3 regions of the Erwinia pyri genome follow, and region 1 is predicted to be linked to each of the others. Evidence: predicted binding sites of a transcription regulator. Region 1 holds the regulator's gene; each other region holds the start of a gene.

Region 1 (7,316 bases):
GGGACAATATGATGCAGTTTACCGACTACACGGCAAAAGTCGGTAATCTGACGGCCTACTGGCGTCCTTCATTCTTTAATAACCAGGTACTGGTGAAAGCGAGCGTGGGTCAGTATCTGGCCGAGGATAAAGGGGCCACAATTGATGTCTCCCGCCAGTTCGACAGCGGTGTGATTGTGGGCGCTTACGCCACCAAAACTAACGTTTCGGCGGAAGAGTATGGCGAAGGGGATTTCACCAAAGGCTTCTACATCTCGATTCCAATGGATCTGTTTACTGCTTCGCCAACGCGTGGCCGTGCACAGGTAAGCTGGACGCCGTTAACGCGTGATGGCGGCCAGATGCTGGGCCGTAAATACCAGCTGTATGACATGACCAGCGACAGGGACCGCGATTTCCGCTAACCCGGCCAGAAGGTCTGAAAAGGGTGCACTTTGTGCGCCCTTTTTTATTGGGACAAACCACTGCCTCAGCATCTGTTACAGAGCGTGAAAGTTTTCCTCAAAGCCCCGGGGGTTACCCCGGAAAGCGGGGCAGTCAGCAAGCAAAACTTGTGAACTGGCTCACACTAAAGCATATTGTGCGTATCAGGATTAACCTGATCAATAACAGTGATTTCAGAGGGTTTACCATGATTACCGCCACGCGTATCGCCTGGTTATTACAGATGCTGCTGAACATAGGGCTGATAGGACTGGCCTGCATTCTGGCCGTGTTTTTAGGCAAGGAGACTATTCATCTGGCCAACGTATTGCTGAACACCGGCGAACAGACCTCCTCCTATTTATTGATTGATGGAATAGTGATCTATTTCCTCTACTTCGAATTTATTGCCCTGATCGTAAAATACTTTCAGTCGGGCTATCACTTCCCGCTGCGCTATTTCGTCTATATCGGCATCACGGCCATTATTCGCCTGATCATTGTTGATCATAAAAATCCGCTGGATACGCTCGCCTACTCTGTCGCTATCCTGATTCTGGTAATCACTCTCTGGCTGGCTAACAGCAATCGCCTGAAGCGTGAATAATTTCCGGCGCGCCCCGACAGGGGCGCAACGTCCCCGCCAAAAATCGCATTAATTTCCCTTCTCAGGCTGTGTTCTCCCTTAACCTCTGCGTTACACTGTGGCCCCCAATTTTTGCCCGGAGAAGCCGAATGGCTGAAAACGCGCTGACGCAATTGCGCGCCCTTGAGTGGCTTCCTGCCTCCTCGCCCTTGCTGACCGCTCCGCTGCTGGACTGGTTGATGGAAGAAGATTCCATGACACAACGTTTTGAACGTCATTGTGAAAAAGTGACGGTGAACATTGTGCGTGAAGGCTTTATTGGTGCAGAGGATGCGGCGCAGGAGGTAACATTTTTACCTCAGGAGCCCCGCTACTGGCTGCGTGAGATTTTGCTGTGCGGCGACGGTGTGCCCTGGCTCGCTGGACGGACAATCGTCCCTGAATCAACCCTGATCGGGCCAGAGCAGATGTTGCAACAGTTGGGCACCCGCCCGCTGGGACGCTATCTTTTTTCTTCCTCAACGCTGACGCGGGATTTTATCGAGCCTGGTCAGCACAAGGAGTTGTGGGGACGCCGTTCCCGCCTGCGTCTCTCCGGCAAGCCGCTATTATTGACCGAACTGTTTTTACCGCCGGCGCCGCTCTATCAGTCGCTGCTGGCTAAAGGGAACCCGTAACGTGGAGAGAACGCTTCCTGTGAGTAAATTTCAGGCCTACAGCCGCCTGATGCGCATCGACAAGCCGATTGGCTCGTTGCTGCTGCTGTGGCCCACCTTTTGGGCGCTGTGGCTGGCAGGCAGAGAGATCCCGCCGCTTAACGTGCTGATCGTGTTCACCCTTGGCGTATTCTTTATGCGCGCCGCTGGCTGCGTGGTTAATGATTTTGCCGATCGTAAAATTGACGGGCATGTTAAGCGCACCCAGGCACGTCCTTTACCCAGCGGCGCGGTGACCTCCAGAGAGGCAAAACTGCTGTTTGCCGGGCTGGTGCTGGTCTCGTTCTGTCTGGTGCTGACCATGAATGCCATGACCATCTGGCTCTCTTTTGGCGGCCTGGCGCTGGCCTGGGTCTATCCGTTTATGAAGCGCTATACCCATCTGCCGCAGGTGGTGCTGGGCGCGGCGTTTGGCTGGGCTATTCCAATGGGATGGGCGGCAGTAAGCGAAACCGTGCCGCTGGTTTGCTGGCTGCTGTTTGCCGCTAATATCTGCTGGACGGTAGCTTATGACACGCTCTATGCGATGGTGGACAGAGATGATGACTTAAAGATTGGCGTGAAGTCGACAGCGATCCTGTTTGGTCGCTTTGATAAGCTCATCGTGGGCCTTCTGCAGCTGACGACGCTGATATTAATGGCGCTGATTGGCTGGATGATGCAGCTTGGCGGCGCTTTTTACTGGTCAATCCTGCTGGCTGGCACGCTCTTTATCCATCAGCAGAAGCTGATCTCCGCCCGCGAACGCGATGCCTGCTTCAAAGCCTTTCTGAACAACAATTACGTGGGGTTAGTGCTGTTTATCGGTATTGCGTTAAGCACCTCTCCGCTGGTCAACTGGCTGTGACAAGCCATAAAAAAGGGTCGATGATTGCTCATCGACCCTTTTTAACAGCGTCACTATTTACTCGTGCGGTCCCGCACTTTCGATAGTCATCCGCACTTCCTGAGTGATTAAATCAGCCAGCATCTGATAGACCTTATGCGTCTGCTCAACCTGAGCATCGCCGGTATCGCTGATATAGCCTTCATCACGCAGCGTCAGCACCAGCGTCGAGAAGACCGCTTTGTCGAAGAATTCAGGCGCATTGATACCATGCAGTACCGACAGGCGCTGAGCCATGGTCCGGCTCTCTTTTTCCAGCGTCCCGCGGTTAATCGACGGATTGGCGCTGAGAATAGAGAAGGTAATGGCGTAGCGCTGCAGCGTCTCTCGCACACCCGCAGCCAGCAGCTGTAGCGTAGGGAAACGGGCCGGGCTGAGACGCAGCATCTGGTCATCCGCCGTCAACAGTCCCTGACGCGCCATCTCACTCACCAGCAGATCCAGCACCGCCGGCAGATCTTCTTTATTCCAGTGCAGGAACAGCTCGCTTTTGAGCATTGGATAGATCACGCTAATCTGGCGCAGCAGCTCGGCCCGCGTCAGCTCACGGTAATGCATCAGGATCACCGCTATCAGCGACGGCATCACCAGCATGTGATGCACGTTGTTGCGGTAGTAGGTCATCAGAACCGCCTGCTCGCGAGGCAGGACGATGATTTCACCAATATTATCCTGCTCAATTTCAAACTTGTTCATGCTCAGCGCGTGGTCAAGCAGCGCTTCCGGCGTCATCTCCGGCACGGTTGAGTCTGAAGAGTAGGGCACGTTGCGCAGCAGCTGTACATAACAGGTGAGCTGCTCAACGAGCTGCTCGCGCGTCAGGGAACGCTGGCGGGAGGCCAGCAGAGCCGTCACGCAAAGGTTCATCGCGTTTGCGGCGCCGGCGTTGTTGATGCTGACCATCACGCGCTGAGCAATATCATTGACCGCTGGCGTCAGCCAGGCGGGGCGCTGGGCTTCAATCGGGTCGATCGCTTCCCGCCACTCCGGCACGTGCTTGTTGAGATAAGCCACCAGAGGCAGCGGCTCACCGAAGTTTACGTAGCCCTGGCCGAGATTACGCAGCTTACGCAGCCCGCGAACCATCGACATAAAGCCCTCTTTCTCTTTGGTAGCGCCGCGCAGCTCTTTTGCGTAAGTCCCCACCTCCATTACGTGCTCATAACCGATATAGATCGGCACCAGCGTAATAGGGCGGTTACCGCCGCGCAGCATCGCCTGAATAGTCATCGACAGCGTGCCGGTTTTCGGGTCAAGCAGGCGACCGGTACGTGAGCGGCCGCCCTCTACAAAGTATTCAACCGAGTAGCCACGGGTAAAGAGTTCACCCAGATATTCGCGGAACACGGTGGAGTAGAGCTTGTTACCTTTAAAGGTACGCCGGATAAAGAAGGCGCCCAGACGACGGAAAATCGGCCCTGCTGGCCAGAAATTGAGGTTGATACCGGCAGCGATGTGCGGCGGCACCAGCCCCTGGTGATAGAGCACATAAGAGAGCAGCAGGTAATCCATATGGCTACGGTGGCAGGGCACATAGACGATTTCATGACCGTCCTGAGCCAGCTGGCGCACGCGTTCACCGCCGTTGACGTTAATGCCCTGATAGAGCCGGCTCCATGTCCAGCCCATGATGCGGTCCGTAAGGCGAATCGCTTCATAGGAGAAATCAGCGGCAATCTCTTCCATCAGCTCAATGGCATTCTGCTGGGCTTTCTCGTGGGAGATTTTCTTGCTGCGCGCCTCATCCTCTACCGCTTTTGCAATCGCTTTCGACTGCAACAGCTTGTTGAACAGATCCTGGCGGACGGGCAGACGGGGACCCACTGCAGCCAGACGCTGGCGGGCAAAGTGCATTCTCGCCACTCTTGCCAGCTTCTGGGCAATGCTTTTATCCGTACCGTGTTCGGTAGCCATGCGGCGAAGCGACACCATCGGTGAGAAACGCACAAAGCTGTCGCGGCCTAACCACAGCACGGCAACGAATTTCTGTACGCCGTTCAGCACGCGCAGATGGGGCTGATCGTCACCCTGCACTTCGCGGCCAGGCGCCCGGCCAAACATCACAGAGACCGGCACCATCTGCACATCCAGTAAAGGATTGCTGCGGTGGAGATCCAGGTACTCATGGAACAGTTTCACCGATTCCACGTTTGGCACGAAGTAGGGGAAGACACGCGGGCCATCATGGATAAAGACGTGCCGAGGCAGTACCGTTCCGTCGATTTCAAGCGGATCCAGCGGATCGGGGAGATCCTGTTTGCGGCACTGTTCACGCAGCGCCAGCAGATCGGCCTTTGAATCATAGGGCAGCACATACATAATAGGGCGCGATGTGTCGAGCGACAGCTCAGTGACCGGCTCGGCAGGAATCGCTTTACTCTTTACCAGAAATTTAACCGGTAAATTCAATACTTTATAATATAAGTTACGCCAACCTGACATAGACAACATGAAGCCTCTTGTTAGCAAAGCGCCGCAAGCATACCAGAAAGCGCCAGTGAGATCTGTGGTGTTGCAAAATGTGCGCCACCCAGACATTGACGTTAATCATCACAAAGGGTTCCCTCATTATGGCAAATAACGTCACCGGACTGACCCGCATTATAAAAGCCGCCGGCTACTCGTGGAAAGGAATACGCGCCGCCTGGCAAAACGAGGCGGCCTTCCGGCAGGAAGCCGTTGCTGCCGTGATTGCCACCATTGTTGCCTGCTGGCTCGACGTGGATGCCATGACGCGAGTGCTGCTGATAGGGTCTGTGGTGCTGGTCATTATCGTCGAGATCCTCAATAGCGCGCTGGAAGCTGTTGTGGACCGGATTGGCAGCGAATTCCATCCCTTATCGGGCCGCGCGAAGGATATGGGCTCTGCCGCGGTGCTGCTGACGATATTACTCGCTATTTTTGTGTGGGTAATGCTGTTAATGGGTTAATTGCGGGATGTTTTCCAGATTTTAGCGAACCGTCGTTTTTTAAGCAGGTTTAGGTTTTCAATGCGCAAATACCTGTATATACTCACAGTCGACTGTATAAACAACCAGGGGGCGGGATGAAAGCACTAACGGCAAGGCAGCAGCAGGTTTACGACCTGATACGCGACCACATTAACCAGACCGGCATGCCACCGACGCGGGCGGAGATTGCTGCGCAGCTCGGCTTCCGTTCCCCTAATGCGGCTGAAGAGCACCTCAAAGCGCTGGCGCGTAAAGGCGTGATTGAAATCGTCTCCGGCGCATCACGCGGTATCCGCCTGATGATGGAAGATGAGACAGGGTTGCCGTTGATAGGGCGCGTTGCTGCCGGGGAGCCTTTACTGGCGGAGCAGCATATCGAAGGGCACTTCAAGGTGGACCCAGGTTTGTTTAAACCGGGCGCCGATTTCCTGCTGCGCGTCAGCGGAATGTCGATGAAAGATATCGGCATTATGGATGGTGATCTGCTCGCCGTGCATAAAACGCAGGATGTGCGTAACGGCCAGGTCGTGGTGGCGCGCATTGATGATGAGGTTACGGTAAAACGCCTTAAAAAACAGGGTAATATTGTGCATTTACTCCCTGAAAACAGCGATTTCCAACCGATCGTGGTAGACCTGCGTCAGCAGACGCTGTCGATTGAAGGGCTGGCCGTGGGCGTGATTCGCAACGGTAACTGGCTCTAAAGGTCCGATCCGGGCGCACCTGCTGAGAGGTGCGCCACTGTTATCGTGGCGCCGCTCTGGTGCGACGATAGTGCTTATTAGCCAGTCGCACAGTGGATGATAATGCGATTAATTTCCCCCTCGGATAAACATCTCTGGCGGCTGGCGCTGCCAATGATCCTGTCGAATATCACCGTGCCGCTGCTGGGGCTGGTGGATACGGCGGTCATTGGCCATCTGGACAGTCCTGCCTATCTGGGCGGCGTAGCCGTTGGCACCACGGCTACCAGCTTTCTCTTTATGCTGCTGCTGTTTTTACGCATGAGTACTACCGGCCTCACGGCGCAAGCTTTTGGCGCAGGGGATAAACCCGCGCTGGCCCGTGCTCTGATGCAACCCCTTCTGATTGCAGTGGCCGCTGGCCTGCTGTTTGTTCTGCTGAAATCTCCCCTAACGCATCTTGCGCTTTCCCTTGTCGGCGGCGACAGAGAAGTGCTGCATCAGGCCGCGCTGTTTATGAATATTCGCTGGCTGAGCGCCCCTGCCACGCTGGCGAATCTGGTGCTGCTTGGCTGGCTGCTGGGCGTTCAGTATGCGCGGGCGCCGGTGATCCTGCTGGTGGTGGGGAACGTGGTAAATATCGCGCTGGATCTCTGGTTCGTGATTGGCCTGAAATGGGGCGTGCAGGGCGCCGCTGCCGCCACGGCAATAGCTGAATATGCCACGATGATTATCGGTCTGGTGATGGTGTGGCGCGTGCTGAAGCTGCGCGGTATTTCGCTGCCGCTGATAAAAACGGCCTGGTGCGGCAATATTGGGCGGCTATTGCGGCTCAATCGCGACATTATGCTGCGCTCTCTGCTGCTGCAACTCTGCTTCGCCTCGCTGACTGTTCTGGGCGCGCGTCTGGGTGGCGAAGTGGTCGCTGTGAATGCGGTGCTGCTGATGTTCCTGACCTTTACCGCCTATGCGCTGGATGGCTTTGCCTATGCCGTTGAAGCGTGCTCTGGCGAAGCCTTTGGGGCTAAAAACGCAGAGAAGCTGCTCTCGGTCTGGCGCGCCGCCTGTCGT
Region 2 (7,316 bases), 1.2 Mb from region 1:
CAATGCGCTCGTTCATCTCTTCTGCCGCCTGACGGCCGAATGCCAGCAGCAGGATCTGCTCAGGCGCCGCCTGCTTACGCAGCAGTAACCAGCCTGCACGTGCCACCAGCACCGAGGTTTTACCACTTCCGGCACCCGCGAGCACCAGTACAGCCTCTTCACCATTGACCACGGCTGTGGCCTGAGAGCGGTTTAACGGGGAAGTTTCAACCGTATTGAAGAAGTCAGCATACTGGGCCACCATCTTCTCTGACCACTCTCTGTTGCGTTTCTGCCGCTGAGCCTCACTGCTCTCCAGCCAGGATAAACAGTAGCGGTAAGCCTCACGACAGTTTTCAAAATCATCCAGCCGTTCGACGGGCAGAGGCAAAGCGGAGAACGCTTCCAGGATCTCGCTACGCCATCCAGCCATGTCGCGCCGTTTAAGCCATCTGTCCTCACCTTCACTCTCTTTTAACCTGATAACCTGCTGCTCCAGCACCCCGGCAGCGATTTGGCTCATCTCCTCGCTCCACTGCTGCCAGGCCTGATTCAGGTAGTGATAAAAACGCTGCGTTTCCTGCCATTCGGTACCATGCAGCCGCACCACTTTTTCCTCAGGCAGGGCAAACTCCAGCTCGCCCCAGACCATGCCACGTTTGCACCTGATCGCTAAGAGCTGATTAAACGGGATGAGATATTCATGCTTTTCACCACTCACCTCGACGCCTGCCGTCAGCAGCCGCACCCGGTTATAGGGATGTTGCGCCAGATGCTTACCCAACGACGTTGCTTTCAGTTCCATGTCCTGCCTCAGGCTGCGGTTGTCTTTACTGCGGTAGTTTACCGGGCTGGAGTGTACCGCTCCAGACTTAAAACGCGCTACAATCAACGCATTGTATTATTGAGTTCCGCGCACCGTAAGGGAAGCAAACCTATGCGTACCGTTTTAAACATTCTGAATTTTGTTTTAGGTGGATTTTTAACCACCCTCTCCTGGCTCTTTGCCACTGTGGTCAGCATCATCTTTATCTTCACTCTGCCGTTAACCCGCTCCTGCTGGGAGATCACAAAACTCTCTTTGCTCCCATATGGCAATGAAGCGGTGCATGTGGATGAGCTGGAGCCGGGCAAAAAAAGCGTGCTGATGAATTCAGGTGGGACAGTGCTGAATATTATCTGGGTCATCTTCTTTGGCTGGTGGCTGTGCGTGATGCATATCATGACCGGCATTGCGCAATGCATAACGATTATTGGTATCCCTGTCGGCATCGCCAATTTCAAAATCGCCGCGATTGCACTCTGGCCCGTGGGTCGCCGCGTAGTGAGCGTTGAAGTGGCGAAAGCCGCACGCGAAGCTAACGCCCGCAGCCGGTATAACTGAGTTGATTTTATCGTTAAGTTCTGGCCTGCGGCGCTACGCTTATAACAGCGCCCTGCTCTACAACCTGCGCATCTTTATTGCGCTGTTGGGTACCGCAGGCGTGCCCTGGTGGCTGGGGCAAATTACCTGGACCATTCCCCTGACTTTAGGGGTAGTGGCGGCTGCGCTGGCTGACCTTGACGATCGCCTCAGCGGCAGATTACGCAATTTATTGATAACCCTGGTCTGCTTCTGTATCGCTTCAGTCTCTGTTGAATTGCTCTCCCCTTATCCCTGGTTTTTCATCGCGGGCCTGGCCGTTTCGACCTGGGGCTTTATTTTATTAGGGGCGCTGGGGCAGCGTTATGCCACTATCGCCTTCGGCGCACTGCTGATCGCCATCTATACGCTTTTAGGGCTGGGCTTGTTCCCGCAATGGTATCTGCAACCCTCACTCCTGCTGACCGGCGCCATCTGGTATAACCTGCTTACCCTGACCGGCCATCTGATTTTCCCCGTACGCCCTTTACAGGAGAACATTGCGCGAAGCTTTGAGGGGCTGGCCCTCTATCTTGAGGCCAAAGCGGGGCTGTTCGATCCCGATACAGAAGAAAATGACAACGCCTCGCTGATAGAGGTCGCCATGGCTAACAGTAAGCTGGTGGCGACACTTAATCAGACTAAAATCTCTATACAGTCCCGATTAAGAGGCGACCGCGGGCAGCGAAGCACTCGGCGGACGCTGCACTACTACTTTGTTGCCCAGGATATTCACGAGCGTGCCAGTTCATCCCACGTGCAGTACCATGCGCTGCGTCAGGAGTATCGTTACAGTGATATCCTTTTTCGCTTCCAGCGACTGCTCACGCTGCAGGCACAGGCGTGTCAGCAGCTGGCAAACTGCATTCTTTTACGTGAAACCTATCAGCACAACAGCCGGTTTGAGCGGGCTTTTGTCCATTTGAATGCGGCGATGGAGAGACTTTCTGCCGCCAGACCAGGCAGCAGCGAAGTCAAAGCGATGCACTATCTGTTAAATAACCTCAAGGCCATCGACGCGCAGCTGGCGACCATCGAGTCAGAACAGATACTGGAAAACAATACGGAAAGCCATGACCAGATGCTTTCCAGCGAGGGGCTGACCGGCTGGTCTGATATCCGCTTACGCTTCAGCAGACATCTGTCGCCCGAATCTCCTCTGTTCCGCCACGCTGTACGAATGTCGCTTCTGCTCTGTGCCGGCTATGGCTTTATTCAGCTGACCGGACTGGAACATGGCTACTGGATCCTGCTAACCAGCCTGTTTGTCTGCCAGCCCAACTACAACGCAACCAAACGCCGTCTGGCACTGCGTATCGCCGGGACGGTGGCAGGCATTATAGTTGGCCTCCCCCTGCTCTGGCTGGTTCCCTCCGTTGAAGGACAGCTGATTTTAATTGTCATCAGTGGCGTGCTGTTTTTTGCGTTCAGGCAATCACAATATGCGCATGCCACCATGTTTATCACCCTGCTGGTGCTGTTCTGCTTTAATTTGCTGGGTGAGGGTTTTGAGGTTGCCCTGCCGCGTATTATCGATACGCTGCTGGGCTGCGGCATCGCCTGGCTCGCTGTGGCCTTTATCTGGCCTGACTGGCGTTTCCGGCGGCTCTCCTCTGTTGCAGAACGCACGCTGAATGCTAACTGTCGCTATCTTGACGCTATTCTGGTTCAGTATCATCAGGGCAAGGATAATCGTCTTGACTACCGGGTTGCGCGCCGTGATGCACATAATGGCGATGCTGAGCTGGCCTCCGTGGTTTCTAATATTTCGGCTGAAAAGAATAGTTCGGCAAGCGTAAAAGAAGCGGCTTTTCGTCTGATGTGTCTGAACCACTCATTTCTCAGCTATATCTCCGCCCTGGGAGCACATCGCGAGAAAATAACGCGCCCCTCTATGCTACAGCTAATGGATGATGCGGTTTGTTACGTCGACGATGTACTGCATATTGATTTGGCAGATGAAACCAAGGCGAAACGATTGCTGGCCAATCTCTCTGAACGTTTAGCGGCAACTGAAGCCGACCCGGAAACGAAAGAACCGCTGGTATTGCAACAGGTCGGCCTGTTAATAGCGCTTTTACCGGAAATTGCTCATTTAAAAAAACAGGTGCTGGCAGATTAGGTTTTACGGGGCTTATTCTGCGTCTGGCAGAGCACTGTTTCATTATACCAGACGCGCAGCTCTTCCTTAATAGCAACAGGCAGCGCTTCGTAATGCATTCCTTGTATGGCCCCATGCAGGGCAAAAAGAATGTTTACCCCCAGATTTCTGTTCATGGCATGCAGCTTGAGCCAGCAGCGTTTTGCGCCCTGCTCTTTAAGCATTTCTACGGTACAAATACCGGCACGTCTGAGTTGCACCTCCAGCTTCAGACTGAGATTGGGAAGATCTTTAAGCCTGCGGATTTTATTTTGCGTGGCCTTTGCCTGAGCAGCCCCCTGTAAACACTTTTGGGAAAGTGCGATCAGCTCTTCGGGCTTTTGCCATAACGGCTCCTCTACCCGATAGTATTCCAGCTCAACAGGGATCCCTCGTTTAGTGAACAGCAACCGCTTCATGTTGTGTTCAATAATGTAGGGTCTGACCTCCTCACAAGCCCGCAGATAGAGTTCACCTTCGCTGACAAGCGCAAAGACGACGCTCTGCACTGACAAGCTGTATCCGCCGAACTGGCTGCGGCTACTGATCTCTCCTAATGCTGAGAGCTGCTGCTTAGCGCTGGCAATTTTACTTTTTGAATCCCGCATATTACGTCCTTTTCCTTGTAAATTACCCTGATAAATCCTCCATTTAGGAAATAAAAAAATAAGCAATCACCGTTACAAGTTCAATGAATAAATAGCGCCGGAACGCTTCACGTTAAGATTTTGCGAGACGTTTCCAGGAAAAATAAGGTTGATCTTTGGACACCTCCGATATACTGTACATTCATACAGTAACCCCTGAGAGCGAAGCCATTATGCAAACGCATTCCCTGAAATCTTCTTCTGTTAAGTCTGGCCGCCGTCAGGCCGTGGATTGTGCATCAGCACAGCCTGGCTCAGCGACTGGATTAATCAGTGAGCTGATCTACAGCGAGGATCAGCCTGGTATGACACAGATGTTGTTACTGCCTCTGCTGCAACAGTTGGGTATGCAGTCGCGCTGGCAGCTCTGGCTGACGCCGCAGCAGAAATTAAGCCGTGAATGGCTGATTCAGTCTGGATTGCCGCTGGATAAAGTGATGCAGATCCATCAGCCGGGTGCTATTACTACAGTTGAAGCGATGATTAAGGCTTTGCAGACGGGTAATTACAGTGTGGTATTAGGTTGGCTGCCGGAAGATATTTCTCTGGCCGATCGGCAAAGGCTTCAGGCTGCTGCTGAAATGGGACAAGCTTTGGGATTAATTATGCGTCCGGATCGGATCATCAGCGCCTCCTCCAGACCGTTTCGCGGGCTAAAAATTCACTCTACTTTGTATCATTAAGTAAAAATAAGATTTTTCTCATGAGAAAATTCTTCTGATGTCCGGATAACCCTCTGATTATGCTATGCGCCTGCGGGACAATGGCTTAGCGCCATTTTTACCCCCTGCTTTTCAGGCATAACCTGTCTGTAGATGTGTAAATTTGTGTACGAAACGCTGTTTTTTTGCTGACCTCCATCACATCATACTTGTAAGTTTGCTGGTACGTTGTAGACTTTACGTCGCCAGGGTGCTCAATAATCTCCCTTTTTTGGATGAGTCATAATCGAGCGTCATAACCCGGCGAAGGATTAATCAAAGAGCTAATTAAAGCTCATTGCCTATTTGGATGATAACGAGGCGCAAAAATGAAAAAGACAGCTATCGCAATTGCAGTGGCACTGGCTGGCTTCGCTACCGTAGCGCAGGCCGCTCCTAAAGATGACACCTGGTATACCGGTGCTAAACTGGGCTGGTCTCAGTACCATGACACTGGTTACTACGGTAACGGTTATGCAAACAACGACGGCCCAACCCACGAAAGCCAGCTTGGTGCTGGTGCGTTCGGTGGCTACCAGGCTAACCAGTACCTGGGCTTCGAACTGGGTTATGACTGGCTGGGTCGTATGCCTAACAAAGGCAACAACGTAAACGGCGCATTCAAAGCACAGGGCGTTCAGCTGGCTGCTAAACTGAGCTACCCAATTGCTGACGATCTGGACATCTATACTCGTCTGGGCGGCATGGTATGGCGCGCAGATTCAACGCAGAACAACAACGGTGTTCGTCAAAGCGATCATGACACCGGCGTTTCTCCACTGGCAGCAGTGGGCGTTGAATATGCTCTGACCCAGAACTGGGCTACCCGTCTGGACTACCAGTGGGTTAACAACATCGGTGATGCACAGACCGTTGGTGCTCGTCCAGATAACGCCATGTTGAGCCTGGGCCTCTCCTACCGTTTCGGTCAGGACGAAGCTGCTCCAGCAGTAGCGCCAGCGCCAGCACCTGCGCCAGTTGTTGAAACCAAGCGTTTCACTCTGAAATCAGACGTGCTGTTCACCTTCAACAAATCTTCTCTGAAGCCAGAAGGTCAGCAGGCTCTGGATCAGCTGTACACCCAGCTGAGCTCCCTGGATCCTAAAGATGGTTCCGTTGTTGTTATGGGTTACACCGACCGTATCGGTTCTGACCAGTACAACCAGAAACTGTCCGAGCAGCGTGCTCAGTCTGTAGTTGACTACCTCGTTTCTAAAGGCATCCCTTCTAACAAGATCTCTGCACGCGGTATGGGTGAAACTAACCCAGTTACCGGCAACACCTGTGACAGCGTGAAAGGCCGTAACGCCCTGATCGATTGCCTGGCACCGGATCGTCGCGTAGAAATCGAAGTTAAAGGCATCAAAGACGTTGTAACTCAGCCACAGGGCTAAGTTCACTTTGATGAAAAAACCCCGCTAAGGCGGGGTTTTTTTATGGCTGTTGCCGGCGACTCAGAAGAGGGGAAACGAAGCCTGCCGCTCTTAATAAAGCCCTACTCTGGCTTACCCAAAATGGCTTTTAAATCCTGTTTAAGAGAAGACATCTGGTTAGCGTATTTCTCTTTACGCTCCGCATCTTCTATCAGTTGAACAATGGTTTCAGAAAGCGTGCTGTTACGCCGCTGTGCCAGACCGGCCAGCCTTTGCCACACCAGATATTCCAAATCGATAGATTTTTTACGCGTGTGCTGATGTTCAGCATTGAAATGGCGTTTACGGCGGGCACGAATAGTTTGCTTCATGCGGTTTTCAAGGGCTGGATTAATATGCTGCGCAATCCAGGTCAGCACATCTACCGGTCGGTTTTCCATGGCCAGCAGTTCATCAACCGCAACCTGAGCAGCGCTGAATTCCAGATAGCGCGTGATCGCTTCGCCCTCCCGGTGTTTTTTCACCAGGTATTTCCATTTCCAACCGCTTTCAAGATTTTCGAGTTGTTGATATTTCATCGGAATCTCATGCTGATTTCGTGACGCGTTTAGAATAACAGCTTTTATTGACCCTGCCGTAAAGAAAACGGGCAAACGCCACATTCTGCGACTGAACATGGGTTGATCTGCATCTCTACGGTGCTTAACAGGCTGAAATCTTGTATAATGCCGCTTTTACTCACATCAGAAAAATACGATAACTTTGACCAACAATCGACTTGAATGGCGTGCCCTACAGCCCGATACAGAAAGCGTTCAGCCCCTTTTCCAGCAGGCACCGGATGACAACTCAAGCTGCTTTGATGCCGTACAGGCGCGCCTGTTTAACGGCCTGAGCCTGCTGCTGCAAACGCCCGCTAAATTACCGTTGATGTTGATTAAAACCGCTGAAAACGTTGAATATCAGGCTTTGCTGCAGAGCGTCCTGACTGAACTCTCCGAAGAGGATGAGGTCACGCTGGCAGGAAGCCACTATCAGGTGGACGGGTTTAAGGTCAGCCTGCGGTCTGCGGAA
Region 3 (7,316 bases), 1.1 Mb from region 1:
GTCGCAGCGTCTCCAGACCGCGTAAACGGTCGAGAAAATGGCCGCTAAGCCTGGCGAGCGCAAGGAAATTACGGCGATTGGCATCTGCAGCTCCCATGCCTACCAGCGCCATAAACAGCGGGATCAGCGGCGCGGTGCAGAGCAGGATCAGCGCCGCCGCCCAGTTTACCGGGAAGAGCGCGATGAGAATAAAGCAGGGGATGAAGAGGGCCAGCAACATTTGCGGCAGATAGCGGGAATAGTAATCCTGCATCTCTTCAATTTGCTCAAGCAGCAGCGTGGCCCAACTTCCCACCGGTTTTCCCTTGATCCAGGCTGGCCCCAGGGCACCAAGCCGATCGAGCACGGTTTGCCTGAGTGTAGAGCGAATCGCTTTGCCGCATTCGAAACCAACTTTTTCACGCAGCCAGCTCAGGATGCCTCTGAGCACAAAACAGCTGAACAGCAGCATAAAGGGGACGATTAACGTTTCGCGAGGGCGGAGTTCAACAATCAGTGACTGGAGTATCGTTGCCAGTAACCAGGCCTGACAGACCACCACCAGGGCGCTGCCCAGCCCTAAAATCAGTGAAAGTCTTAACCAGCGTTTACCATGGCCTGTCTGGCTTTTCAGCCAGCGAAGTAGATGTTGCTGCCGTGTTTTGTTCATGCCTTTCCAGCTGAGCGGTTAACGAAACAGAGGGAACGTCCCACCAGGGGGAACAGGCTGGCAATGGTACAATGCGGCAAATAAAAAGGCGACCTGAGAAGGCCGCCTTAAGCAAGATAGATGCAGGAAGTTAACAACTTACTGAGAGTTTTTAACTAATCCATCCAGATAGCGCTCAGCATCCAGCGCGGCCATACAACCGGTACCGGCAGAAGTAATCGCCTGACGGTAAATATGGTCCATGACATCGCCTGCGGCGAAGACGCCTGGGATACTGGTTTGCGTGGCGTTACCGTGCAGGCCTGACTGGACCTTGATATAGCCATTTTCCAGTTCAAGCTGATCTTTAAAGATGCCGGTATTCGGGCTGTGGCCGATCGCCACAAACAGGCCGGCAACCGTCAACTCTTCCGTCTGCTGATTGTCCAGCGCAGAGCGCAGGCGCAGGCTGCTGACGCCCATCTGGTCGCCCATGACTTCATCCAGCGTCTGATTGGTGTGCAGCACGATGTTGCCGTTATGCACTTTTTCCATCAGCCGATCGATCAGGATTTTTTCGGCACGGAAGCTGTCCCGACGGTGGATCAGGTGGACTTCAGCAGCGATGTTCGCCAGGTAAAGCGCCTCTTCCACGGCAGTATTACCGCCGCCAATTACCGCTACCTTCTGATTACGGTAGAAAAACCCGTCGCAGGTTGCGCAGGCGGAGACGCCGCGCCCTTTAAATGCCTCTTCGGAAGGCAGCCCCAGATAACGCGCTGACGCGCCCGTGGCGATGATCAGGGCATCTGCTGTGTATTCAGCGCTGTCGCCCGTCAGACGGAATGGACGGGTCTGTAAATCTACCGTATGGATATGGTCGAAAATGATCTCAGTGTTGAATTTTTCAGCGTGTTCCTGCATCCGCTCCATCAGCAGTGGGCCGGTGAGATCGTGAGGATCGCCAGGCCAATTTTCCACTTCTGTGGTGGTGGTCAGTTGTCCGCCTTTTTCAAGGCCGGTAATCAACACCGGATTCAGGTTGGCGCGCGCCGCATACACTGCAGCGGTATAACCAGCCGGGCCGGAACCCAGGATAAGTAATTTACTGTGTCTGGCCGTGCTCATGAGACCCTCATTTTTTGTCTGGCAAACATTTTTTGATTGTAGGGAATTTAACGCGGCAACAAAAGCGTTCTGCAATTTTGTTAACGATGACTGCAAAAGGTTTGACCAATGAGAGCGTGCGCCAGAATGGGGAGGGATGCGCTAAAACAGGGCGAAACGTGTCGCTTCATAGTGCGTAGCCGGGAAAAATATCTATTTAAAAACAGTCACGCAGCGATACTTCTGGCATGTTGTACTGGTTTTGTTTGTTTTGCTTTGACAATCGGCTGCGCTTTTGCGAAAACAGTGTAGGAAGCAGAGGGCATTTACGCTGCCAAAACAGGGTTTCATTCCACTTTCAGGTAATCCGGCGGCATAAACGCAGTCTGTCATTGGTCATGACGCATGGTGTGGACAGACAACATGCGTCATACGGATGGGCGCCCGACAGAGGCGCAGCAGGCTCCTGACTTCACTTAGAACAACCCTGGAACAGAACATCTTCAGGGTCTGGCAAGTAAAGGGAAGGCATTTAGAGAGACAATAATAATGGTAGACAATAAAAAACGACCCGGTAAAGATCTCGACAGGATCGACCGCAATATCCTTAATGAACTGCAAAAGAATGGACGAATTTCCAACGTCGACCTTTCCAAAAGCGTAGGCTTATCACCGACTCCATGCCTGGAGCGCGTCCGTCGTCTGGAGCGTCAGGGCTTTATTCTTGGCTATACCGCCCAGCTGAATCCCCACTATCTGGATGCTTCATTGCTGGTATTTGTTGAGATTACTCTGAATCGTGGCGCGCCGGATGTGTTTGAGCAATTTAACGCCGCCGTACAAAAACTTGAGGAAACTCAAGAGTGTCATCTTGTTTCAGGCGATTTCGACTACCTGCTGAAAACGCGCGTTCCCGATATGTCAGCCTACCGCAAATTACTGGGCGAGACCCTGCTGCGTCTGCCGGGCGTGAATGACACCCGGACTTATGTGGTCATGGAAGAAGTGAAACAAAGTAACCGCTTAGTCATTAAAACGCGGTAACACAGGGCAGGTGCAAAACCTGAGAGATTTCGGTACACTCCTGTGAATTCATACAGGTTCAGCGTCGGGCTTGCCCGGCGCTGTTGCCTCCATAGTTTACAGGCACCTGGAGAGTACTCTTGAGCCAGGAATACACAGAAGATAAAGAAGTATCCCTACAACCGCTGAGCAGTGGACGTCGTCTGCTGGAAGCGTTACTGATTATTGTTGCTCTTTTCGCCGTCTATCTGATGGTGGCGCTGGTGAGCTTCAATCCTTCCGATCCCAGCTGGTCCCAGACCGCCTGGCATGAACCTATCCACAATGTGGGCGGCGGCGTTGGCGCCTGGCTTGCGGATACCCTGTTCTTCATTTTCGGCGTAATGGCTTATGCCATCCCTCCTGTTATTCTCGGCCTCTGTTGGATCACCTTCCGGCAGCGCCATTCTCAGGAATATATCGACTACTTTGCCGTCGCGCTGCGGCTGATTGGCGTGCTGGCGCTGGTGATCACCTCCTGCGGTCTGGCCGCGCTCAATGCTGATGACATCTGGTATTTTGCTTCAGGCGGCGTGATTGGCAGCCTGTTAAGTAATGCGATGGCCCCCTGGTTTAGTGGCGCAGGAGGTACCTTAACCCTGCTCTGCGTCTGGGCTGCCGGGCTGACGCTCTATACCGGCTGGTCATGGCTGACCATTGCTGAGAAGATCGGCGGTGTGGTGATGGGTGTGCTCACTTTCGCCAGTAACCGCTCGCGTGCCGATGAGCGCTGGCATGAAGAGGAAGATGAACGGAGTGGCGAGAGGGCAGAAGCTCGGCCCCTCCACGACGATGATGTGCTGTTCACTGCGCCGGGTACAGAGCATAGCGCGGCAGAGGAGGATAACGATCCTCTGCTTAGCCAGCCAGCTACCGCCTCCGCAGGCGAATCTGCCGCAGCGGCTTCAGGTGTTCCCTCTTCAGCGGTTCCGGCTGCAGTGAATACGGCAACGCCAGGAGCACCAGCTTCTGCAGCCGCGTCACACTCTTCGATTGTTTCAGGTACACCGGCTCCGGCTGCCGCGCCTTCATCAGATGCCGCGGCCTTTTCAGCGCCTGCATCCGTTAACGCAGAGCCTGTATTGCCGACCGCCGCCGCTCCTGCTGTTGCTCAATCCCAGCAAACGGCGCCGGGAGTAGAAAAGCCTGAGCTTTATCGTTTTGAGATGCCAGCCGAAACGCCGGCGCCCTCAGTACAAATCGACGATGAAGATGAGGGGCCGCAGATGGGGAACTGGCGTGATGCCTCTTCTGCATCGCCGTTTGATTTCTCTTCGCAGCCTTCACAGTCAATGGAGACGCCAGCGGGAATGCAGGGTGTAGCTGATGCCGCGAAAGTGGCTGCGGCTTCTGCACCTTTCATGCCTGGTTTCAGCGCCACCAGCGAGGCAGGCAATCCGCAGGTTAAGCAGGGTATTGGCCCGGCGCTGCCACGCCCTAATCCGGTGAAATTACCCACCCGCCGTGAGCTGGCTTCTTATGGTATTAAGCTGCCTTCTCAGCGTATGGCTGAAGAAAAAGCCCGGGAGCAGGAACAGCAGCACGCGTCCGCTTCTCCGGCAAATGAGCAGCATGATGCCGCGCAGGAAATGGACGAACTGCATCTGCGTGAAGCGTTTATGGCTCAGCAGCAGACCCGCTATAGCGAGGAGTTTGCGCAAGAGGATGAAGAGGCGTTGCAGCAGGCTGCCCTGGCACGCCAGTTCGCGATGCAGCAAAATCAGCGTTATGGCGAGGAAGCAGAGCAGGAAACCACCGCTGCCTTCAAACTGGATACCGCCGGTGCCTTCGATTTCTCTCCTCTTGACGATCTGGTTGATGACGGTCCAAGCGAACCGCTATTTACGCTGCATGCAGAGGCGCCAGCCGAGCCGCCACAGTGGCAGCAGCCTCAGCAGGCTTCCCAACAGACGCAGCCATCCGCAGCGCCTTCGTGGCATGCTTCTCCGGCCCAGCAGCCTGTAGCGGCTCAGCCACAGCCTGAAGTGCATCAGCCTGATACTGCGCCATCCTGGCAGGCCACTCAGCCGCAACCCGAAGCGCAACAGCCAACTGCTGCGCCAGCCTGGCAGGCCGCTCAGCGGCAACCCGAAGCGCAACAGCCGACTGCTGCGCCATCCTGGCAGGCTGCTCAGCCTCAACCTGAAGTGCATCAGCCTGCTGCTGCGCCTGCATGGCAGACGCCGCCATCCGCGCCGGTGCCAGCGGTTGAACCTGAGCCGGTGAAGCCTGCGCAGGACAGCCTTTTCCATCCGTTCCTGGTACGTCATGAGCAACCGCTGGAAAGACCGACCACGCCGCTGCCAACGCTGGATCTGCTGACTGCTCCCCCAGTAGAAGCTGAACCGGTGGATATGTTTGCGCTTGAGCAAACGGCACGTCTTGTTGAAGCGCGTCTTGGCGATTATCGCGTTAAAGCGGAAGTGGTTGGCATATCGCCAGGTCCGGTTATCACCCGCTTTGAGCTTGACCTGGCACCGGGCGTGAAGGCCGCACGTATTTCGAATCTCTCCCGTGACCTCGCACGTTCACTCTCCGCAGTAGCCGTGCGCGTTGTTGAAGTGATCCCGGGCAAACCTTACGTTGGCCTGGAGTTACCGAACAAGCATCGTCAGACGGTTTACATGCGTGAAGTGCTGGAGTGTCCTCAGTTCCGCGACAATCCGTCACCGCTGGCCGTGGTGTTAGGTAAAGATATCGCGGGTCAGCCTGTGGTGGCCGATCTGGCGAAGATGCCGCATCTGCTGGTTGCCGGTACGACCGGTTCCGGTAAGTCGGTCGGCGTTAACGCCATGATCATCAGCATGCTCTATAAAGCCACGCCGGAAGAGGTGCGCTTTATCATGATTGACCCGAAAATGCTGGAGCTGTCGGTCTATGAAGGCATTCCTCACCTGTTAACCGAGGTGGTAACCGACATGAAGGATGCGGCGAACGCGCTGCGCTGGAGTGTGGGTGAGATGGAACGCCGCTATAAGCTGATGTCCGCGCTGGGCGTGCGTAACCTTGCCGGTTATAACGAGAAGGTTGAGCAGGCAGAAGCGATGGGCCGACCGATCCCGGATCCCTTCTGGAAGCCGGGTGAAAGCATGGACGCCACGCCGCCGGTGCTGGAAAAACTGCCTTACATTGTGGTGCTGGTGGATGAGTTTGCCGACCTGATGATGGCGGTGGGTAAAAAAGTTGAAGAGCTGATTGCCCGTCTGGCACAGAAAGCGCGTGCGGCAGGGATCCACCTGGTTCTGGCTACGCAGCGTCCCTCTGTGGATGTGATCACCGGTCTGATTAAAGCCAACATCCCGACGCGTATCGCTTTTACCGTTTCCAGTAAAATCGACTCCCGTACCATTCTTGATCAGGCTGGCGCAGAGTCGCTGCTGGGCATGGGGGATATGTTGTATATGCCGCCAAACTCCTCAATGCCGGTGCGCGTTCACGGCGCATTCGTTCGCGATCAGGAAGTACATGCGGTAGTGCAGGACTGGAAAGCCCGTGGACGACCACAGTACATCGAAAGCATCACCGCTGGCGAAGAGAGCGAAGGCGGTGCGGGGCTGGATGGCGATGAAGAGCTGGATCCGCTGTTCGATCAGGCCGTTGGCTTCGTGGTGGAAAAACGCCGTGCCTCTATTTCCGGGGTGCAGCGTCAGTTCCGTATCGGTTACAACCGTGCGGCACGCATCATCGAGCAGATGGAGGCGCAGGGCATTGTCTCCTCGCCAGGCCATAACGGCAACCGTGAGGTACTTTCACCGCCGCCGCATGAGATGTAGTGCTGCCGTAAATAACGGGCCGGGGAAACCCGGCCCGTTGAGTTTCCGCACTCTGTCCCCATATCTCACTTAATTGCACAAAATATTCAGGCGGATCCCCTGTTGCATTTGCCTGTGCCTGGTTACAGTTATCTCCGGGCTTACCCGCTCTTCGGGATAGAAAAGTTTTAATAAGGATGCCGTAATGAAAAAGTTAATGATTTCCTGCTCGTTGATCGCCGCTTTTGCTTCCGCCAGTGTGCTGGCTGATGCGACATCCGACCTGCAGCAGCGGCTGGGTAAAGTAAAAAGCTTCCACGCCAGCTTCACGCAGAAAGTGACCGACGGTAGTGGCCAGTCCGTTCAGGATGGCGAAGGAGAGCTGTGGGTTAAGCGTCCTAACCTGTTTAACTGGCATATGACCGCACCGGATGAAAGCGTACTGATCTCTGACGGTAAAACGCTGTGGTTCTACAATCCGTTTGTTGAACAGGTCAGCGCCACCTGGCTGAAAGATGCTACCAGCAACACGCCTTTCATGCTGATTGCGCGTAACCAGGGCAGCGACTGGAAGCAGTACAATATCACTCAGCAGGGTGACAGCTTTGAGCTGACGCCAAAATCCGCTGACGGCAACCTGAAACAGTTCACCATTAATGTCTCTGGCAACGGCACCATTAATCAGTTCAGCGCCGTAGAGCAGGATGGACAGCGCAGCAGCTATGCGCTTAAAACGCAGCAAAACGGGGCCGTTGAAGCCAGCAAAT

What was found. Region 1 encodes LexA, which represses DNA repair genes until DNA is damaged. Its sites were predicted from a motif close to TNCTGTATGTACATACAGNA; they were not measured.
Region 2: a site for LexA is predicted at 4,301-4,320, ahead of sulA (SOS-induced cell division inhibitor SulA). Genes of this name have one in related genera too.
Region 3: a site for LexA is predicted at 2,818-2,837, ahead of Q3V30_RS14100 (DNA translocase FtsK 4TM domain-containing protein). Genes of this name have one in related genera too.

What each region holds. Positions count from the first base shown of each region.
Region 1 covers NZ_CP132353.1:4,131,477-4,138,792, reverse strand. The annotation lists gene Q3V30_RS19630 (YjbH domain-containing protein) at 1-404, shown strand, start outside; gene psiE (phosphate-starvation-inducible protein PsiE) at 632-1,030, shown strand; gene ubiC (chorismate lyase) at 1,159-1,686, shown strand; gene ubiA (4-hydroxybenzoate octaprenyltransferase) at 1,706-2,572, shown strand; gene plsB (glycerol-3-phosphate 1-O-acyltransferase PlsB) at 2,630-5,053, opposite strand; gene Q3V30_RS19605 (diacylglycerol kinase) at 5,182-5,541, shown strand; gene lexA (transcriptional repressor LexA) at 5,658-6,266, shown strand; gene dinF (MATE family efflux transporter DinF) at 6,369-7,316, shown strand, end outside.
Region 2 covers NZ_CP132353.1:2,919,488-2,926,803, forward strand. The annotation lists gene helD (DNA helicase IV) at 1-784, opposite strand, end outside; gene Q3V30_RS13825 (YccF domain-containing protein) at 917-1,363, shown strand; gene yccS (YccS family putative transporter) at 1,365-3,503, shown strand; gene Q3V30_RS13835 (TfoX/Sxy family DNA transformation protein) at 3,500-4,129, opposite strand; gene sulA (SOS-induced cell division inhibitor SulA) at 4,342-4,851, shown strand; gene ompA (porin OmpA) at 5,199-6,263, shown strand; gene matP (macrodomain Ter protein MatP) at 6,365-6,820, opposite strand; gene Q3V30_RS13855 (Lon protease family protein) at 7,005-7,316, shown strand, end outside.
Region 3 covers NZ_CP132353.1:2,989,922-2,997,237, reverse strand. The annotation lists gene cydD (heme ABC transporter permease/ATP-binding protein CydD) at 1-649, opposite strand, end outside; gene trxB (thioredoxin-disulfide reductase) at 788-1,756, opposite strand; gene lrp (leucine-responsive transcriptional regulator Lrp) at 2,285-2,779, shown strand; gene Q3V30_RS14100 (DNA translocase FtsK 4TM domain-containing protein) at 2,899-6,570, shown strand; gene lolA (outer membrane lipoprotein periplasmic chaperone LolA) at 6,755-7,316, shown strand, end outside.